Regions from separate parts of the Neorhizobium sp. T25_13 genome, predicted to be linked through region 1. Evidence: predicted binding sites of a transcription regulator. Region 1 holds the regulator's gene; the other holds the start of a gene.
The links. Region 1 encodes HrcA, which represses chaperone genes, less so after heat shock. Its sites were predicted from a motif close to GTTAGCACTCNCNNNNNGNGAGTGCTAAC; they were not measured.

Region 1 (8,074 bases):
AGGCGCCCGTGGGCGCCCGGTCCGATGCCGGCATACTCGCCATAGCGCCAATAGGTCAGGTTGTGGCGGCTTTCAGCACCGGGGCGGGCGTGATTGGAAACCTCGTAGGCCGGCATGCCGAACCGCTCGGTAATTTCCTGCGTCGCCTCGTAGAGCGCTGCGGATTGGTCGTCATCCGGCACGATCAGCTTGCCGGCCTTGTGCAGGCCATAGAAGGGCGTGCCTTCCTCGATGGTGAGCTGGTAGAGCGACAGATGGTCGACCGCGTAGGATATCGCTTCCTTCAATTCCGCTTCCCAAGCCTCGACCGTCTGTTTCGGTCGTGCATAGATGAGGTCGAACGACATGCGCGGAAAAATCTCCCGCGCCAGCCTGATCGCCTTCAGGGCATCGGCAACGTCATGCAGCCGACCGAGGAACTTGAGGTCCGGATCGTTGAGTGCCTGCACGCCGAGCGAGACGCGGTTGACGCCGGCAGCGCGATAGCCTCGGAAACGGGTTGCCTCGACGCTGGAGGGATTGGCTTCCATGGTGATCTCGATACCGTCAGGAACATGCCAGTGCTTGGCGATGCCGTCGAGTATCGCCGAGACCGTGGCAGGATCCATCAACGAGGGCGTGCCGCCGCCGAGGAAAATGCTGGTGACGGTTTTCGGGCCGCTCATCCGCCGCATCACTTCCATTTCCTTCAGAAAGGCGGCGGTGAAGCGCGGCTGGTCCACGGGCTGGTGGCGCACATGGCTGTTGAAATCGCAATAGGGGCACTTGGCCGCGCAGAACGGCCAATGCACATAGATGCCGAAGCCCGGTTCGCCGGTATCGGGCAGAAGGGTATCGGGAAGGAGAGGGGCGACTGAATTCAAAGCGCCTCAAGCCTCCAGGCAGGTTTCGACGAAACGCTTGAAGGCCCGCGCGCGGTGCGAAAGCGCTTCCGGCTCGCCGGGTTTCCAGCCATGTTTCTGATCACTGCTCATTTCACCGAAGGTAATATCATAGCCCTGCGGTTGGAAGACCGGGTCATAACCAAAACCCTGGGTGCCGCGCGGCGGCCACGCCACGGTGCCTTCCACCTCGCCGCGGAACATTTCCGTGTGTCCATCCGGCCAGGCGAGACAAAGCACGCTGACAAAGCGGCAACCACGCTGCTCCGGCTTGGTCGCACCGCGCTCCTCCAGCGCCTTCTCGACCTTTTCCATCGCCATCTGAAAGTCGCGGCTGCCATCCTCACGCTCCGCCCAGTTGGCGGTATAGACGCCTGGTGCGCCGTCGAGCGCGTCGATGACGATGCCAGAATCATCCGACAACGCCGGCAGTCCGGAGGCTCTGGCGGAGGCGAGCGCCTTGATCGCGGCGTTTTCCTCGAATGTCGTGCCCGTTTCGTCGGGCTCTTCGAATTTCAGCTCGGCGGCGGATTTCGCGGAAAAGCCGAAGGGACCGATCAGCTCTGCAATCTCGCGGATTTTTCCGGCATTGTGGCTGGCGACGACGATCGTTTTCGTATCGAGCTTGCGCATTACAATTCCTATTCGATATTCCAGAGCCTCGGCTCTGCGCATTCCAGGCTGTTGCCGGCCGGATCGCGGAAATAGATTGAGCGGGCACCGTTCGGCCAGCGGAAATCGCTTTCGATGGCAATGCCTGCCTTGTTGAGCTTTTCCTTGAGCAAGTCAATCGCCTCGCTCGTCATGCGAAAGCAGATATGCCCGGGTCCCGTCGCACCATGGGGCGGAACCGGTAATGCACCGGCCGGTGATGGCTTCACCGTCTCGGCAGGATTGAAGATCAGCAGGATGCCCGGCCCGCAACGGAAGAACACATGCCTGTTGCCGGCGCGCAGAACCTTTTCAAGCCCGAGAATGCCGCCGTAGAAGGTCTCGGCGGCATCGAGATCGTCAGCATAAAGTGCAGTTTCGAGAATGCCTTCGATCAAACAGCACCTCTTTCAGCGAGTGTCAGGCAATCGCCTGCTTCTGCATCGCCACCAGTTCCTGCGTGCCGTCCTGGGCCAGTGCCAAAAGCTTCAGGAATTCCTCCTGGCTGAAAGGCTTGCCCTCGGCCGTGCCCTGCACCTCGACAATGCCGCCGGTGCCGGTCATCACGAAATTCGCATCCGTTTCCGCAGCCGAATCCTCGATATAATCGAGGTCGATAACCGGCTGGCCGGCAAAGATGCCGCAGGAGATCGCCGCGACATGGTCCTTCAGCACCTTGTCAACCTTGGTCATCGAGCGGGCTTCCATCCACTTCAGGCAGTCGTAGAGCGCAATCCAGCCACCGGTGATCGAAGCGGTGCGCGTGCCGCCATCCGCCTGGATAACGTCGCAGTCGATGGTGATCTGCTTTTCGCCGAGCGCTTCCAGATCAATGACGGCGCGCAAGGAGCGGCCGATCAGGCGCTGGATTTCCTGGGTGCGGCCGCCCTGCTTTCCGGCAGCGGCTTCGCGCTTCATGCGGTCGCCTGTGGCGCGCGGCAGCATGCCGTATTCGGCGGTCACCCAGCCCTTGCCGCTGTTGCGCAGCCACGGCGGCGTCTTTTCCTCCAGGCTCGCGGTGCACAGCACATGCGTGTCGCCGAACTTGACGAGGCAGGAACCTTCGGCATGTTTGGAGAAATTGCGCTCCAATGAGACCTTGCGCATCTGGTTCAACTGTCTGCCTGAAGGCCGCATGCTTCACTCCCTGGATTTCTGTTTCCGCCTTCTACGGCCCCGGCCAGGCTTTTGCAAAGAAAAAGGCCTAAGGCGCTCTGCGGGCGATTGATTATGCCCGTGGCGATTTTCCCTTTGGAGAAGGCGCGGCGAATGACTATATTTTGTCGAAAGAACAACGGAACGGTGAAGTTTTAGATGGGATTTTCGGCATCGACGGGTAGGGACAGCGGCTCTGTGCTCGATGACCGTTCGCGCGAAATTTTCCGCCGCATCGTGGAAAGCTATCTGGAGACCGGCGAGCCGCTCGGCTCTCGAAACCTTTCCCGCCTGCTGCCCATATCGCTGTCGCCCGCGTCGGTGCGCAATGTGATGAGCGATCTCGAGGAACTCGGGCTCATCTACTCCCCGCATATCAGCGCCGGCCGCCTGCCGACCCAGTCCGGGCTTCGCTTTTTCGTCGATGCTTTCATGCAGGTCGGAGACCTCTCCGCCGAGGAGCGTGCCAATATCGACCGGCAAATCCGGCCCGCGGATCGCGATCAGCCGATGGAAAGCCTGATGGCGGAGGCGAGTCGCATGTTGTCGGGCGTCTCGCGCGGCGCCGGGATCGTCATTACCACCAAGAGCGACCCGGTCCTGAAGCACGTCGAGTTCATCCGCCTCGAGCCGACCAAGGCGCTTGCGGTGCTTGTCGGGGATCATAACCAGGTGGAAAACCGTATCATCGAACTTCCGGCCGGCGTGACGTCGTCGCAGCTGACCGAGGCGGCCAATTTCCTCAACGCCCACCTGAGCGGCCAGACGCTTCCGGAACTGCGCGGCCAGCTGAAGACGCTCAAGGATCAGGTGCAGGGCGAGCTCCATGCGCTCTCGCAGGAACTGGTCGAGCGCGGCCTTGCGGTCTGGTCCGGCGACAGCGAGGAAGGCAAGCCGACCCAGCTCATCGTCCGCGGCCGGGCCAATCTGCTCGAAGGCCTGGCGGATGTGGCCGATCTCGATCGCCTGCGGTTGCTTTTCGACGATCTCGAAAAGAAGGACAGCCTGATCGAGATCCTCGATCTCGCCGAGAAGGGACCGGGCGTGCGAATCTTCATCGGCTCGGAAAACAAATTGTTCTCCCTGTCGGGCTCCTCGCTCATCGTGGCGCCCTATCGTGACGGCGAAGACCGGATCGTCGGTGCCGTCGGGGTCATCGGGCCGACGCGGCTCAACTATTCGCGCATCGTGCCGATGGTGGATTACACCGCGCAGCTGCTTGCCAGGCTGTCGCGCTGAATTCGCGACCGAGCCGCCCCAACTTTCCCAGCAAGCCTTGATTTTTTCACTTTAAACCTCGATATCGGGCACAAATCCAAGCCCGTAAATCCAAGCCAAGAATAACCGGAGACCGTCATGACCGACGAAACCAACAAGAACGGACCTGACGCAACTGCCGCGGAGAACACCGTGGAAGCCGTAGCATCTGCTCTTGAGGACGCGGCCAACCAGAAGAATGCCGAGGCGCCTGCCGCCGAACCGGATCCGCTGGAATTGCTGAAAGCCGAAAATAATGAGCTGCGCGACCGCTTCCTGCGGCTGGCGGCCGAAATGGACAACCTGCGCCGCCGCACCGAACGCGAAATCAAGGACGCTAAGTCCTATGCGGCGGCCGGCTTTGCGCGCGACATGCTCGCCGTTTCGGACAATCTTCGCCGGGCGCTGGACGCCGTGCCGACCGAAATGCGCGCCACGGCGGATGCCTCGCTGACCACGCTCCTGGAGGGCGTCGAGATGACCGAGCGCTCGATGCTGTCCGCTCTGGAGCGCCACGGTGTGAAGAAGATCGATCCTGAAGGCCAGAAGTTCGATCCGAACTTCCACCAGGCCATGTTCGAGATCCCGAACCCCGCCGTCCCGAACAATACTGTCGTTCAGGTCGTCCAAGCCGGCTTCACGATCGGCGAACGCGTGCTCCGGCCTGCCATGGTCGGTGTCGCAAAGGGTGGCCCGAAGGCGGAAGCCTCCGCGGAAGCCGCCGGCGAAAAGAACGCCTGACCTCTACGATTTGCCGGGCGGCCTCGCGCCGCCCGGCCTGTTTTGTCTGAGCGCCTACCAGGCCTCCGGTTCCCGCACCATGTGAATGATATTGGCGGGGCTGGTGATCCAGCCGCCTTTGAAGCCTTCCGGCAGCGGCTCGATCGTGTCGCAGCGTACGACGCCCGATTTCTCAAGATGCGCTGCCGCATCGTCGAAATCACCCGTAAACAATTCCAGCCATATCTCGGCCTGGCTCATCATCGGCGCCTCGTCGATCCAGAGCTTGTTCGGCCCGAGTTCGAAACCGATGGCGGGTGCCTTGTCGATGAACTCCTTGAGGCCGATCGTGTCACGGTAGAATGCGATCGTCGCCTGATATTGATGCGACGGGACCTTCATGGCGATGTCGATGCCGCCGTATAGCCTGTCCGTCATGGCATTCTCCTCCTCTTCACCGTGGAAAACCGGAACCGCGATATGCGAGTTCCTTGCTGGCAGGCAAAATATGTTATAAAAACATAACATGTCAAGCGAAGCGGATATCGACGCAGTTTTCAAGGCGCTTGCCCACCCGAGGCGGCGGTTGATCCTCGATGAATTGAAGGGCCGGCCGCAAACCACCGGCAGCATCTGCGAGACCTTCGCCGACATGGATCGCTGCACGATCATGCAGCATCTGAAAGTGCTGGAAGAGGCCGATCTGGTGATTGTCAGGCGCGAGGGCAGGGAGCGCTGGAACTACCTCAATTCCCTGCCCATCAAGTCCATCAACGATCGCTGGATCGGCGATTATGCCGCCCATGCGGTGAGACTTATGGATAGGCTGAAATCGGATCTGGAAGGGTAGCACGCAAACAAAACCGCCCGGCGCTTTGTCAGCGGCCGGGCGGTTCGTTTCGTCCCCACGAATGTGTATGCGGTCAGGCGGCGTGGTTTGCCTGCTCCTCGTTGAGGAAGGCATAGATCGCCGAAGCGGAATCGGTCTTGCGCAGCTTGGCGACAAGGTCCTGGTCGCGCAGCACGCGGGCGATGCGCGACAGAGCCTTCAAATGATCGGCGCCGGCGCCTTCGGGTGCGAGCAGCAGGAACACCAGATCGACCGGCTCGTCATCGAGCGCTTCGAAATCGACGGGCGCTTCAAGACGCGCGAAAATGCCCTTGATCGACGAGATGCTGTTGAGCTTGCCGTGCGGGATGGCGATGCCGTGGCCGACGCCGGTGGAGCCGAGCCTTTCGCGCTGCAGGATGATGTCGAAGATTTCTCGTTCGCTCACGCCCGTCAGCTTGGAAGCCTTGGCCGCCAGCTCCTGCAATAGCTGCTTTTTGGAATTTACCTTTAGGGCAGGAATAATCGCATCTTGCTGCAGCAAATCTGCCAATGCCATTCTCGTCATCCTTCGTGCCGCAAGAGCTTGTGCCCTAGGCGAAGGGGAGCGCCGTCTCCGACGCTCTCCCCAGGTGTCAGTTCTTGATATTGGTGGAATCGATCCAGCCAATATTGCCGTCATTGCGGCGGTACACAATGTTCAGATGTTCCTTGCCGGGGCTGCGGAACAGAAGAACAGGTTCGTCTGTCATATCAAGTGCCATGACGGCGCTTGCGACCGTCATCGTCTTCAACTGCTTCGAACTTTCCGCGACAATAGTCGGCGCGAAATCCTCGGGCACTTCCTCCCCTTCATCCGGTACGCTGTCCATAACAGTGTAGGCAACTTCCGCAAAACCATTCACATGGTTGCCGGCATGATGATCCTTGAGCCGCCGCTTGTAGCGGCGCAGACGTTTTTCGATCCGCTGCGCTGCGGCGTCGAAACTGATCTGCGGATCATTCGCCTCGCCAGCCGCATGCAGGACGATCCCGGTATCGAGATGCACCTTGCAGTCGGCAGAAAAGCGCGAACCAGCCTTTTCCACGATGACTTGGCCTGAATAGCCTCCGTCGAAGTATTTTGTAACCGCTTCTCCGATTTGGTCCTCGATCCTCTGACGGAACGAATCGCCAATTTCCATATGCTTACCGGATACACGCACACTCATGGAGTTCTTCCTTCTTGTCGTGACTTGCGTGTTCCAGTCTACGCCAAGCCGTCCCCTCATCCAAGCCGTTCACACGCCACCGCGCTAAATTGCTGCAATCGATGCCTGTCTGGATGATGGGATAGGTTTCGTGCCATGTCCCGTGCAGTTGCGGCGGGCTTCTAGCGCCCGATGTTTTAAATGTCAACGGCGGCCGGTCTCGGGTTTTCTGCGTAGGCCTGTGGAAAACCGCCTGTTTCGGCCGCGTTTCAGTATGCCGCGACCCCGGCGATCGCACGCTTTTCGCGGCGGCGCTGAACGGAGGAGGGGATGTTCATCGCCTCGCGATATTTAGCGACGGTCCGGCGCGCCAGCTCCACGCCGCCGCGTTTCAGGCTGATTACGATATCGTCGTCCGAAAGCACCGCCTCCGGCGTCTCCTGGGCGATGAGCAGGCGAATCCGGTGGCGCACGGCCTCGGCCGAATGGCTGTCGCCGCCTTCCTCCGCCGAGCCGATCGACACCGTGAAGAAATATTTGAGTTCGAACAGGCCCCGCGGCGTCAGCATGTATTTGTTGGAGGTGACGCGGCTGACCGTGGATTCATGCATCTTGATCGCTTCGGCAACGGTCTTGAGGTTGAGCGGCCGCAGGTGGTCGACGCCGTGCATCAGGAAGGCATCCTGCTGGCGGACGATTTCGGTCGCCACCTTCATGATCGTCTTGGCGCGCTGGTCGAGGCTGCGCGTCAGCCAGTTGGCGTTCTGCATGCAGTCGGAAAGGAAATTGTGATCGTCGCCGTTTTTCGGGCAGTTCTTGGAGACCGTCTGGAAATAGGTATGGTTCACCAGAACGCGCGGCAGGGTGTCCGGATTGAGCTCCACCATCCAGCCGCCGTCGGGCGATGCCCGCACGACGATATCCGGCGAAATCGTCTCCGACATGCCGCGCTCGAAACCCGCGCCGGGCTTCGGGTTGAGGCCGCGAATTTCCCCCAGCATGTCGATCAGGTCTTCGTCGTCGACACCGCAGATTTTTCGAAGCGAGGCGAAGTCGCGTTTGCCAAGCAGATCCAGATGTCTGATCAGCGCATCCATGGCCGGGTCGAGCCGGTCCTTTTCCCGAAGCTGGATTGCCAGACATTCGCTGAGCGATCGCGCAAAGACGCCCGGCGGATCGAGTGTCTGCAGCGAGTGCAGGATGGCTTCCACATTCTCGGCGCTTCTGCCGAGGCGGGCGGCGATCTCCTCGATGTCGCCCAGCATGTAACCGGCCTCGTCGAGCTGATCGACGAGATGCTGAGCAATCAGGCGGCTGGCCGCATCGACGATCAGGAAGGGAATCTGCTGGTTCAGGTGGTCGCGCAGCGTCACCTGGCCGGCGACGAAATC
Region 2 (8,074 bases), on a different contig from region 1:
GAGGCATATGGGCGCCGCTTGCCTCGTGTTCGCCAGGGCGGAATGGCCACGCTTGACATATCCTCGGAGACTTCCGTACAGCTGGACATGCGCCTCCGCAAAAGACGAGAGGTTTTGCATCAAGCCGTGGTCATCAGCACATAGAGGTCCCAATGCGCCGAGTCCCTTCTCACGAAAATCACGTTCGAAATTCTGAGAAGTTGAGGATCTATGCGCACTTTGAATCTGGGCATCCTCGCCCATGTGGACGCAGGCAAGACTAGCCTTACGGAAAGACTCCTTTTTAATGCCGGCGTGATCGACAGGCTAGGCAGCGTCGATACCGGCGATACGCAGACCGACAGCCTTGAGATCGAACGCCTGCGCGGTATCACCATTCGCGCTGCGGTCGTGTCCTTTACGATTGGCGACACGGCCGTCAACCTCGTCGATACGCCCGGCCATCCCGATTTCATTGCCGAGGTGGAGCGGGTACTTGGATTGCTGGACGCTGCGGTCGTCGTCGTTTCGGCGGTCGAGGGCGTGCAGGCACAGACCCGCGTATTGGTACGAGCGCTGCAGCGCCTCGCCGTGCCGTTCGTCTTCTTCATCAACAAGGTCGATCGGATGGGCGCTCAGTATGACCTTGTGCTGGAGGATATCGCCCGCCAGCTGGCGGTGCAGCCTATTGCCATGTCCGCCGTCATCGACCCCGGCAGCAAACTCGTACAGGTGGAGACGCCCGACCTGCTTGCCGAACCGTCTTTCACGGTACTCAGCGAAACGCTGGCTGACAACGACGACGCACTGCTCCGTGACTATGTCACGGCCCCGGACCGTCTGACCGCCGAAAGGCTCGGAAACTCTCTGGTCGATCAGGTCGCGAGAGGGCTGGTGCACCCGACATTCGCAGGAGCGGCGATGACCGGCGTCGGCTTGTCTGCGCTGACATCGGCCATCGCGACGCTGCTGCCCAGCCGCGCGCTCGACCCGGATGGCCCGGTTGAAGGGAAGATCTTCAAGATCGAACGCGGGTGGGGCGGCGAAAAGCTGTCCTACATGTATCTGACATCCGGCACAGTCCAGCTTCGGCAATACCTGGATCTGCGCAAAGGCCCGGCAAGGGTGACGGGAATCCAGGTTTTCGAGGCCGGCGGGACCCATCCCGTCACCAGTTTCCACGCAGGGCAGATCGCCCGCGTAAACGGACTGGCCAGCGCTCGGATAGGAGATGCGGTGGGAGGCGATCTGCTTTCCGGCGGTCGGTCTCACTTTGCTCCGCCTACACTTGAAACCCGGGTGCTGGCCAGGCGCCCCTTCGACAACGCGGCACTCTGGCTGGCGCTGAACCAACTGGCCGAACAGGACCCGCTGATCAACCTGCGTCGCAACGACGACGCCGACGAAGTCTTCGTGTCGCTGTATGGCGAGGTGCAGAAGGAGGTCATCCAATCGACCCTGCTGGCGGATTTCGGTCTCGAAGCGATCTTCGAGGAGAGCACGGTCATCTGCGTGGAAAGGCTTGTCGGAACCGGTGCCGGCCTTGAGATCATATTCAAGGAGCCCAATCCCTTCATGGCGACAGTCGGGCTGCGCGTCGAGCCACGCCCGGAAGGGGCCGGCAACAGCTTCGCATTGGAAGTGGATGTCGGCCAAATGCCCGCAAGCTTTTATCGGGCGGTCGAGGACACCGTATTCGAAACGTTGAAACAGGGGCCTTTCGGCTGGCAGATCATCGATTGCCACGTCGCAATGACCGCGGCCCGGCATAGTTCGCCGGTGAGCACCGCTGCCGATTTTCGTCGGTTGACGCCGCTGGTGCTGGCGGCTGCTCTGTCGGCGGCGCAAACCATCGTCTGCGAACCGATCGACCACTTTTGCCTCGAAGTGCCTGCCGCGGCTTTAAGCGGTGTGCATGCCATGCTTGCGAAATCCGGTGCGATAACCAGGGAAACGGCGATTGCAAATGGCGTGGCCCGGCTGGAAGGCACGATTGCATCCACGACGACCCAAGGCATACTGCAACAATTGCCGGGGCTGACAAGCGGCATGGGTACGATGGAATATTCCTTCGATCACTATGCCCGGATGCCCGATCCGCCGCGTTCGCGCCGACGTTCGGGCGCCAATCCCTTCAATGCCACCGAGTATCTGCTCCGTATGCGCTGAAACGTCATCGGATTGGCCGGTAATCGACGACAAAACAAAAAGGGCGATCCGAGGATCGCCCTTTTCTCAACTGAACCGGTTGGCTCAGATGTGAAGACCCGGAGGTCTTACATCATGTCCATGCCGCCCATTCCGCCCATGCCGCCAGGCATGCCGCCGCCTGCCGATTCCTTCTTCGGAAGTTCGGCGATCATGGCTTCGGTGGTGATCAGCAGCGAAGCAACCGAAGCTGCGTTCTGCAGAGCCGTGCGAACGACCTTGAGCGGGTCGACGATGCCCATGGTGATCATGTCGCCATATTCAGACGTCTGGGCGTTGTAGCCGTAGTTGTCTTCGTTCTTTTCGAGGATCTTGCCGACCACGATCGAAGCTTCGTCACCAGCGTTTTCAGCGATCTGGCGAACCAGCGACTGCAGAGCGCGGCGAACGATGTTGATGCCGGCTTCCTGGTCGTCGTTTGCACCCTTTGCGGTGATCTTGACGGAGGAACGCAGCAGGGCAACGCCGCCGCCCGGTACGATGCCTTCCTGAACGGCAGCGCGCGTCGCGTTGAGGGCGTCGTCGATACGGTCCTTCTTTTCCTTGACTTCGACTTCCGTCGAGCCACCGACGCGGATCACGGCAACGCCGCCGGCCAGCTTGGCCAGACGTTCCTGCAGCTTTTCGCGGTCGTAGTCGGAAGTGGTTTCTTCGATCTGAGCCTTGATCTGACCAACGCGGCCTTCGATGTCGGCCTTGGAGCCGGCGCCGTCGACGATCGTGGTGTTTTCCTTGGAGATCGAGACCTTCTTGGTGCGGCCGAGCATGTCGAGCGTGACATTTTCGAGCTTGATGCCGAGGTCTTCGGAGATGACAGTGCCGCCCGTCAGGATGGCGATGTCTTCGAGCATGGCCTTGCGGCGATCGCCGAAGCCCGGAGCCTTGACGGCAGCGATCTTGAGGCCGCCACGCAGCTTGTTGACGACGAGCGTCGCAAGAGCTTCGCCTTCGACGTCTTCAGCGATGATCAGGAGCGGCTTGCCGGTCTGGACGACGGCTTCGAGAACCGGGAGCATCGCCTGCAGGTTCGAGAGCTTCTTCTCGTGGAGGAGAATGAAAGCGTCGTCGAGATCGGCAACCATCTTTTCCGGGTTGGTGACGAAGTAGGGCGACAGGTAGCCGCGGTCGAACTGCATGCCTTCGACGACTTCGAGTTCGGTTTCTGCGGTCTTGGCTTCTTCGACGGTGATGACGCCTTCGTTGCCGACCTTCTGCATGGCTTCAGCAATGTCGAGACCGACCTGCTTGTCGCCGTTTGCGGAGATCGTGCCGACCTGTGCGACTTCTTCCGAGGTCGAGATCTTCTTGGCCTTGGCCTGGAGATCCTTGACGACGTCTGCAACGGCGAGATCGATGCCGCGCTTCAGGTCCATCGGGTTCATGCCGGCTGCAACGGCCTTGTTGCCTTCGCGAACGATGGCCTGGGCAAGAACGGTAGCAGTCGTGGTGCCGTCGCCCGCGATGTCGTTGGTCTTCGAAGCAACTTCGCGGACCATCTGGGCGCCCATGTTCTCGAACTTGTCGTCAAGTTCGATTTCCTTGGCGACCGATACGCCGTCCTTGGTGATGCGCGGAGCGCCGAAGGACTTGTCGATGATGACGTTGCGACCCTTCGGGCCGAGCGTTACCTTGACTGCGTCGGCGAGAATGTCGACGCCGCGCAGCATCTTTTCGCGCGCGGTGCGGCCGAACTTGATTTCTTTAGCTGCCATTTTGGGAACTCCTGAAAAGGGGTGTCAGCGATATTTCAGTGAAAGCAACCGACTGAGATCAGCCGATGATGCCCATGATGTCGGATTCCTTCATGATCAGAAGGTCTTCGCCGTCGAGCTTGACTTCGGTGCCGGACCACTTGCCGAACAGGACGCGATCGCCAGCCTTGACGTCGAGAGCGGTGATGTTGCCCTTGTCGTCGCGGGTGCCGGTGCCGACGGCGACGATTTCGCCTTCTTGCGGCTTTTCCTTGGCGGTATCAGGAATGATGATGCCGCCCTTGGTCTTGGCTTCGGATTCGACGCGACGAACAACGACGCGGTCGTGAAGGGGGCGGAAATTGGTGCTTGCCATTGTCTAATCCCTCGATCAAATGACATGGACGGGTGGAAACCCGTATCTCGGTGCTGTTAGCACTCCCGTTTGGAGAGTGCCAGCCGCGTCGAGATAAGGGTGACCGGCGGATGAGTCAAGAACGGCCGTAAAATTTTCGGGACGGCTCGGAACTCATGGGAAATACGCTTAACGATACGGATGCTGGGCAACGCCTGCGCCTGGCGGAACTGATGACCGCAACCGGCCACATCGGGTCTCGGGTTTAAGCTACCTCTCCGGGCAGGTCGGCATGTTGCACCGGACTTTGGTGGAAGAAAGGCGCCGGCGCGTTTAACAGCCGCCCGAGGCCTGCGAATGCCGCAACGTGGCGCCATGCCCGAAGTTCGCTTCCTTCATACGGCCTTCACATATGGCTCCTAGAGGGGGCGGCGAGCTTCCGCGCCCGGGGGGTACATGACGCCATGGACGACAGGTAACCGTTGCGGAAGAGCATGAGGCAATGATGGATCAGGCGGTGAAGGACGAGATTGCGGTGAAGCCGACGCTCGGCGAGCTGACGGCGGTGTTCGCCAAGATCGGGGTCCTGAGCTTCGGCGGGCCTGCTGGGCAGATCGGCCTGATGCACCGGACCCTGGTGGACGAAAGGCGCTGGCTTTCCGAGGCGCGCTTTCTGCATGCCTTGAACTACTGCATGCTGCTGCCGGGACCGGAAGCCCAGCAGCTGGCCACCTATATTGGCTGGCTGATGTTCGGGGTGCGCGGGGGCATGATCGCCGGCCTTCTTTTCGTGCTTCCGGGGCTGGCCGTCATCATCGCCCTTTCGACGGCCTACGCCCTCTATCAGGATACGAGCTGGCTGACCGGCCTGTTTTTCGGCCTCAAGGCGGCTGTCCTCGCGATCGTTGTCGAGGCGGTGATCCGCCTTAGCCGCAAGACGCTGAAGAACCGCCTCCTGTTCGGCATCGCGGCGGCTGCCTTCGTGGCATTGTTCTTCTTCGGCCTGCCGTTTCCGCTCGTGGTGCTTCTGGCCGGGTTAGTTGGCTTCTTTGCCGCCCGCAGAGGCAGCGGAGCAGCCAAAAGCTCCGACGTGATCGACTTGCCGAAACGGCCGAAGCCGTTGACGGCGATCGCCACACTGGTCTTCTGGATCGCGGTCTGGCAGCTTCCGCTTCTGCTGCTGTGGATGTTCTCGGCGCCGGAAGGCCTGGCCGTCATGTTCACCTTCTTCTCCAAGATGGCGATGGTGACGTTCGGCGGTGCCTATGCGGTGCTCGCCTATGTGGCGCAGGTGGCGGTCGACAATTACGGCTGGCTGAAACCTGGCGAAATGCTGGACGGGCTGGCGCTTGCCGAAACGACGCCTGGGCCGCTGGTTCTGGTGCTGTCCTTCGTCGGCTTCCTGGTCGGCTTCCGGGAAGCCGCCGGTCTCGGACCGGTCGCCGGCGGCGTGATCGGCGCCCTGCTGGTCGCCTGGGCGACCTTCGTGCCGAGCTTCATCTGGATCTTCGCAGGCGCACCCTATATCGAGCGGCTGCGCGGCAATCCGGTCCTTTCGGCGGCGCTGTCGGCCATCACGGCCGCGGTTGTCGGCGTCATCCTCAACCTCGCCATCTGGTTCGGCCTGCACGTCCTGTTCCGCGAGGTCGAGCAGATTTCCCTCTGGCCCGCGGCCGGCTTGAGGCTTTTCTGGCCGGCCTGGACGACGCTCGATCCGCTCGCCTTCCTGCTTTTCGTGGTATCGGCCTTCCTGCTCTTCCGCATGAAGATCGGCATGGTGCCGGTCCTGGCCGTCAGCGCGGTCGTGGGCCTTGCCGTCCGGTTGGCGGTAGCGGGCTAGGGACGAAGTGGAAGAGTTACCCTTGCCAGCGTCGCCGATGCGGGCGCGGCTTTTCTCCCGAATATCTCTTGTAATCCTTAACCGGGTTTGTCATGTGACCCGGGACTTGCGAGATGGGAAGGTTACATGGCAAAGCGCATCGGCAATCTGAACGAAGTGATCGGCGACTACGACGTGGTCCTTTCGGACGTCTGGGGTGTGGTTCACAACGGTGTCGAGGCTTTCCAGCATTCCTGCCGGGCGCTCGCCGCGGCCCGCGAAGCCGGCGCCACCGTCGTGCTGATCACCAATTCGCCGCGCACGGCTCCCGGCGTCATCGAGCAGATGCGCACGCTCGGCGTGCCCGACGGCACCTATGACCGGATCGTTACGTCCGGCGACGTCACCCAGCACCTGATCGTCGACGGCCCGAAAAAGGTTTTTCTGATCGGTCCCGAGCGCGACCTCAACCTGTTCGACGGGCTCGGCGTCGAGGTGGTCTCCGCCGACGAAGCCGAATGCATCGTCTGCACCGGTTTCTTCGACGACGAGAAGGAAGTACCGGAAGACTATACCGACATGCTGGCAGCGTTCGCCAAGCGTGACGTGCCTTTCATCTGCGCCAACCCGGATCTCGTCGTCGAGCGCGGCCACAAGATCATCCCCTGCGCCGGCGCGGTGGCCGCCTATTACGAAGAGTTCGGCGGCAAGACCCGCGTCGCCGGCAAGCCGCACCGTCCGATCTATGAGGCGACGATCGAAGCTGCCCGCGAAGTGCGCGGCGATTTCCCGATGAACCGGGTGCTGGCGATCGGCGACGGCATGCCGACCGATGTGCGCGGCGCGCTCGCATACGGCCTCGACCTGCTCTATATCAGCGCGGGCATCCATGTCGCGGAATACACCGTCAACGGCCAGACCGACGAGGCGATCCTCAACGCCTGGCTGAAGCGGGAAAATGCCGCGCCGAAATACTGGATGCCGCGCCTCGCATAGCCCCCTGGGCCTGAATTCGGCCTGAACCGGAACCCGCCGCATGACTGTCTTCCACCGCAACGAGAAGAAGGAACCGCTGCCCGAGGAACTGAAGGGCGGCGTCATCGCCATCGGCAATTTCGACGGCGTGCATCGCGGCCATCGCAGCGTGCTGGAGCGCGCGCTGGCACTTGCCGAACAGCACGGCGTACCCGCCCTGGTGCTGACCTTCGAGCCGCATCCGCGCACCGTTTTCCGCCCGGAGGAACCGGTCTTCCGCCTGACCCCGGCGCCGCTCAAGGCTCGCCTGCTGGAGGCCATGGGTTTCCGCTCGGTGATCGAATATCCCTTCACCCGCGAGTTTGCGACCCGCTCGGCAGAAGAATTCATCCAGACCATCCTCGTGGATTGGCTCGCAGCCAGCGCCGTCGTCACCGGCTTCGACTTTCATTTCGGCAAGGACCGGAAAGGCGGCCCCGCCTTCCTGATGGCATCGGGCGGCAAGCACGGTTTCAACGTGCAGCTGGTCGATGCCTTTCGCGACGAGAATGCTGACGTAATCTCGTCCAGCCGCATCCGCGATCTGCTGGCGGAAGGCGATGTCTCCGCCGCGGCCGGCCTGCTCGGTTATCGCTACACGCTCGAGGCGGAGGTGATCGGCGGTGAAAAGCTCGGCCGCCAGCTCGGTTTCCCGACTGCCAACATGCAGCTGCCGCCGGAGGCCGTACTCAAGGCCGGCATCTACGCCGTGCGCTTCCGCCGCCCCGACGGCACGCTTTTCGACGGCGTCGCCAGCTACGGCCGCCGCCCGACGGTGACCGAAAACGGTGCGCCCCTGCTCGAGACCTACCTCTTCGATTTCTCCGGCAGCCTCTACGGCGAAACCTGTTCCGTCTCCTTCTTCGGCCACCTGCGCGACGAACTGAAGTTCGACGGGCTGGATGCCCTGGTCGCCCAGATCAAGCGCGATGAGGAAGAGGCGCGGGCGCTGTTGTCCGGCGTCAGGCCCCTCGGCGAAGTGGACGCCAAGATCGCGTTTTGAGGGGT

Region 2: the regulator HrcA is predicted to act here: its motif matches at 4,310-4,338, upstream of groES (co-chaperone GroES).

What each region holds. Positions count from the first base shown of each region.
Region 1 covers NZ_PVBI01000005.1:162,640-170,713, reverse strand. The annotation lists gene hemW (radical SAM family heme chaperone HemW) at 1-863, opposite strand, end outside; gene rdgB (RdgB/HAM1 family non-canonical purine NTP pyrophosphatase) at 870-1,514, opposite strand; gene C5J22_RS13560 (VOC family protein) at 1,523-1,930, opposite strand; gene rph (ribonuclease PH) at 1,953-2,669, opposite strand; gene hrcA (heat-inducible transcriptional repressor HrcA) at 2,847-3,926, shown strand; gene grpE (nucleotide exchange factor GrpE) at 4,044-4,685, shown strand; gene C5J22_RS13540 (VOC family protein) at 4,740-5,102, opposite strand; gene C5J22_RS13535 (helix-turn-helix transcriptional regulator) at 5,191-5,514, shown strand; gene ptsN (PTS IIA-like nitrogen regulatory protein PtsN) at 5,588-6,052, opposite strand; gene hpf (ribosome hibernation-promoting factor, HPF/YfiA family) at 6,129-6,704, opposite strand; gene rpoN (RNA polymerase factor sigma-54) at 6,953-8,074, opposite strand, start outside.
Region 2 covers NZ_PVBI01000006.1:158,254-166,327, forward strand. The annotation lists gene C5J22_RS15875 (translation factor GTPase family protein) at 211-2,148, shown strand; gene groL (chaperonin GroEL) at 2,256-3,899, opposite strand; gene groES (co-chaperone GroES) at 3,958-4,254, opposite strand; gene chrA (chromate efflux transporter) at 4,739-6,073, shown strand; gene C5J22_RS15895 (TIGR01459 family HAD-type hydrolase) at 6,200-7,048, shown strand; gene C5J22_RS15900 (bifunctional riboflavin kinase/FAD synthetase) at 7,089-8,069, shown strand; gene C5J22_RS15905 (RES family NAD+ phosphorylase) at 8,074-8,074, opposite strand, start outside.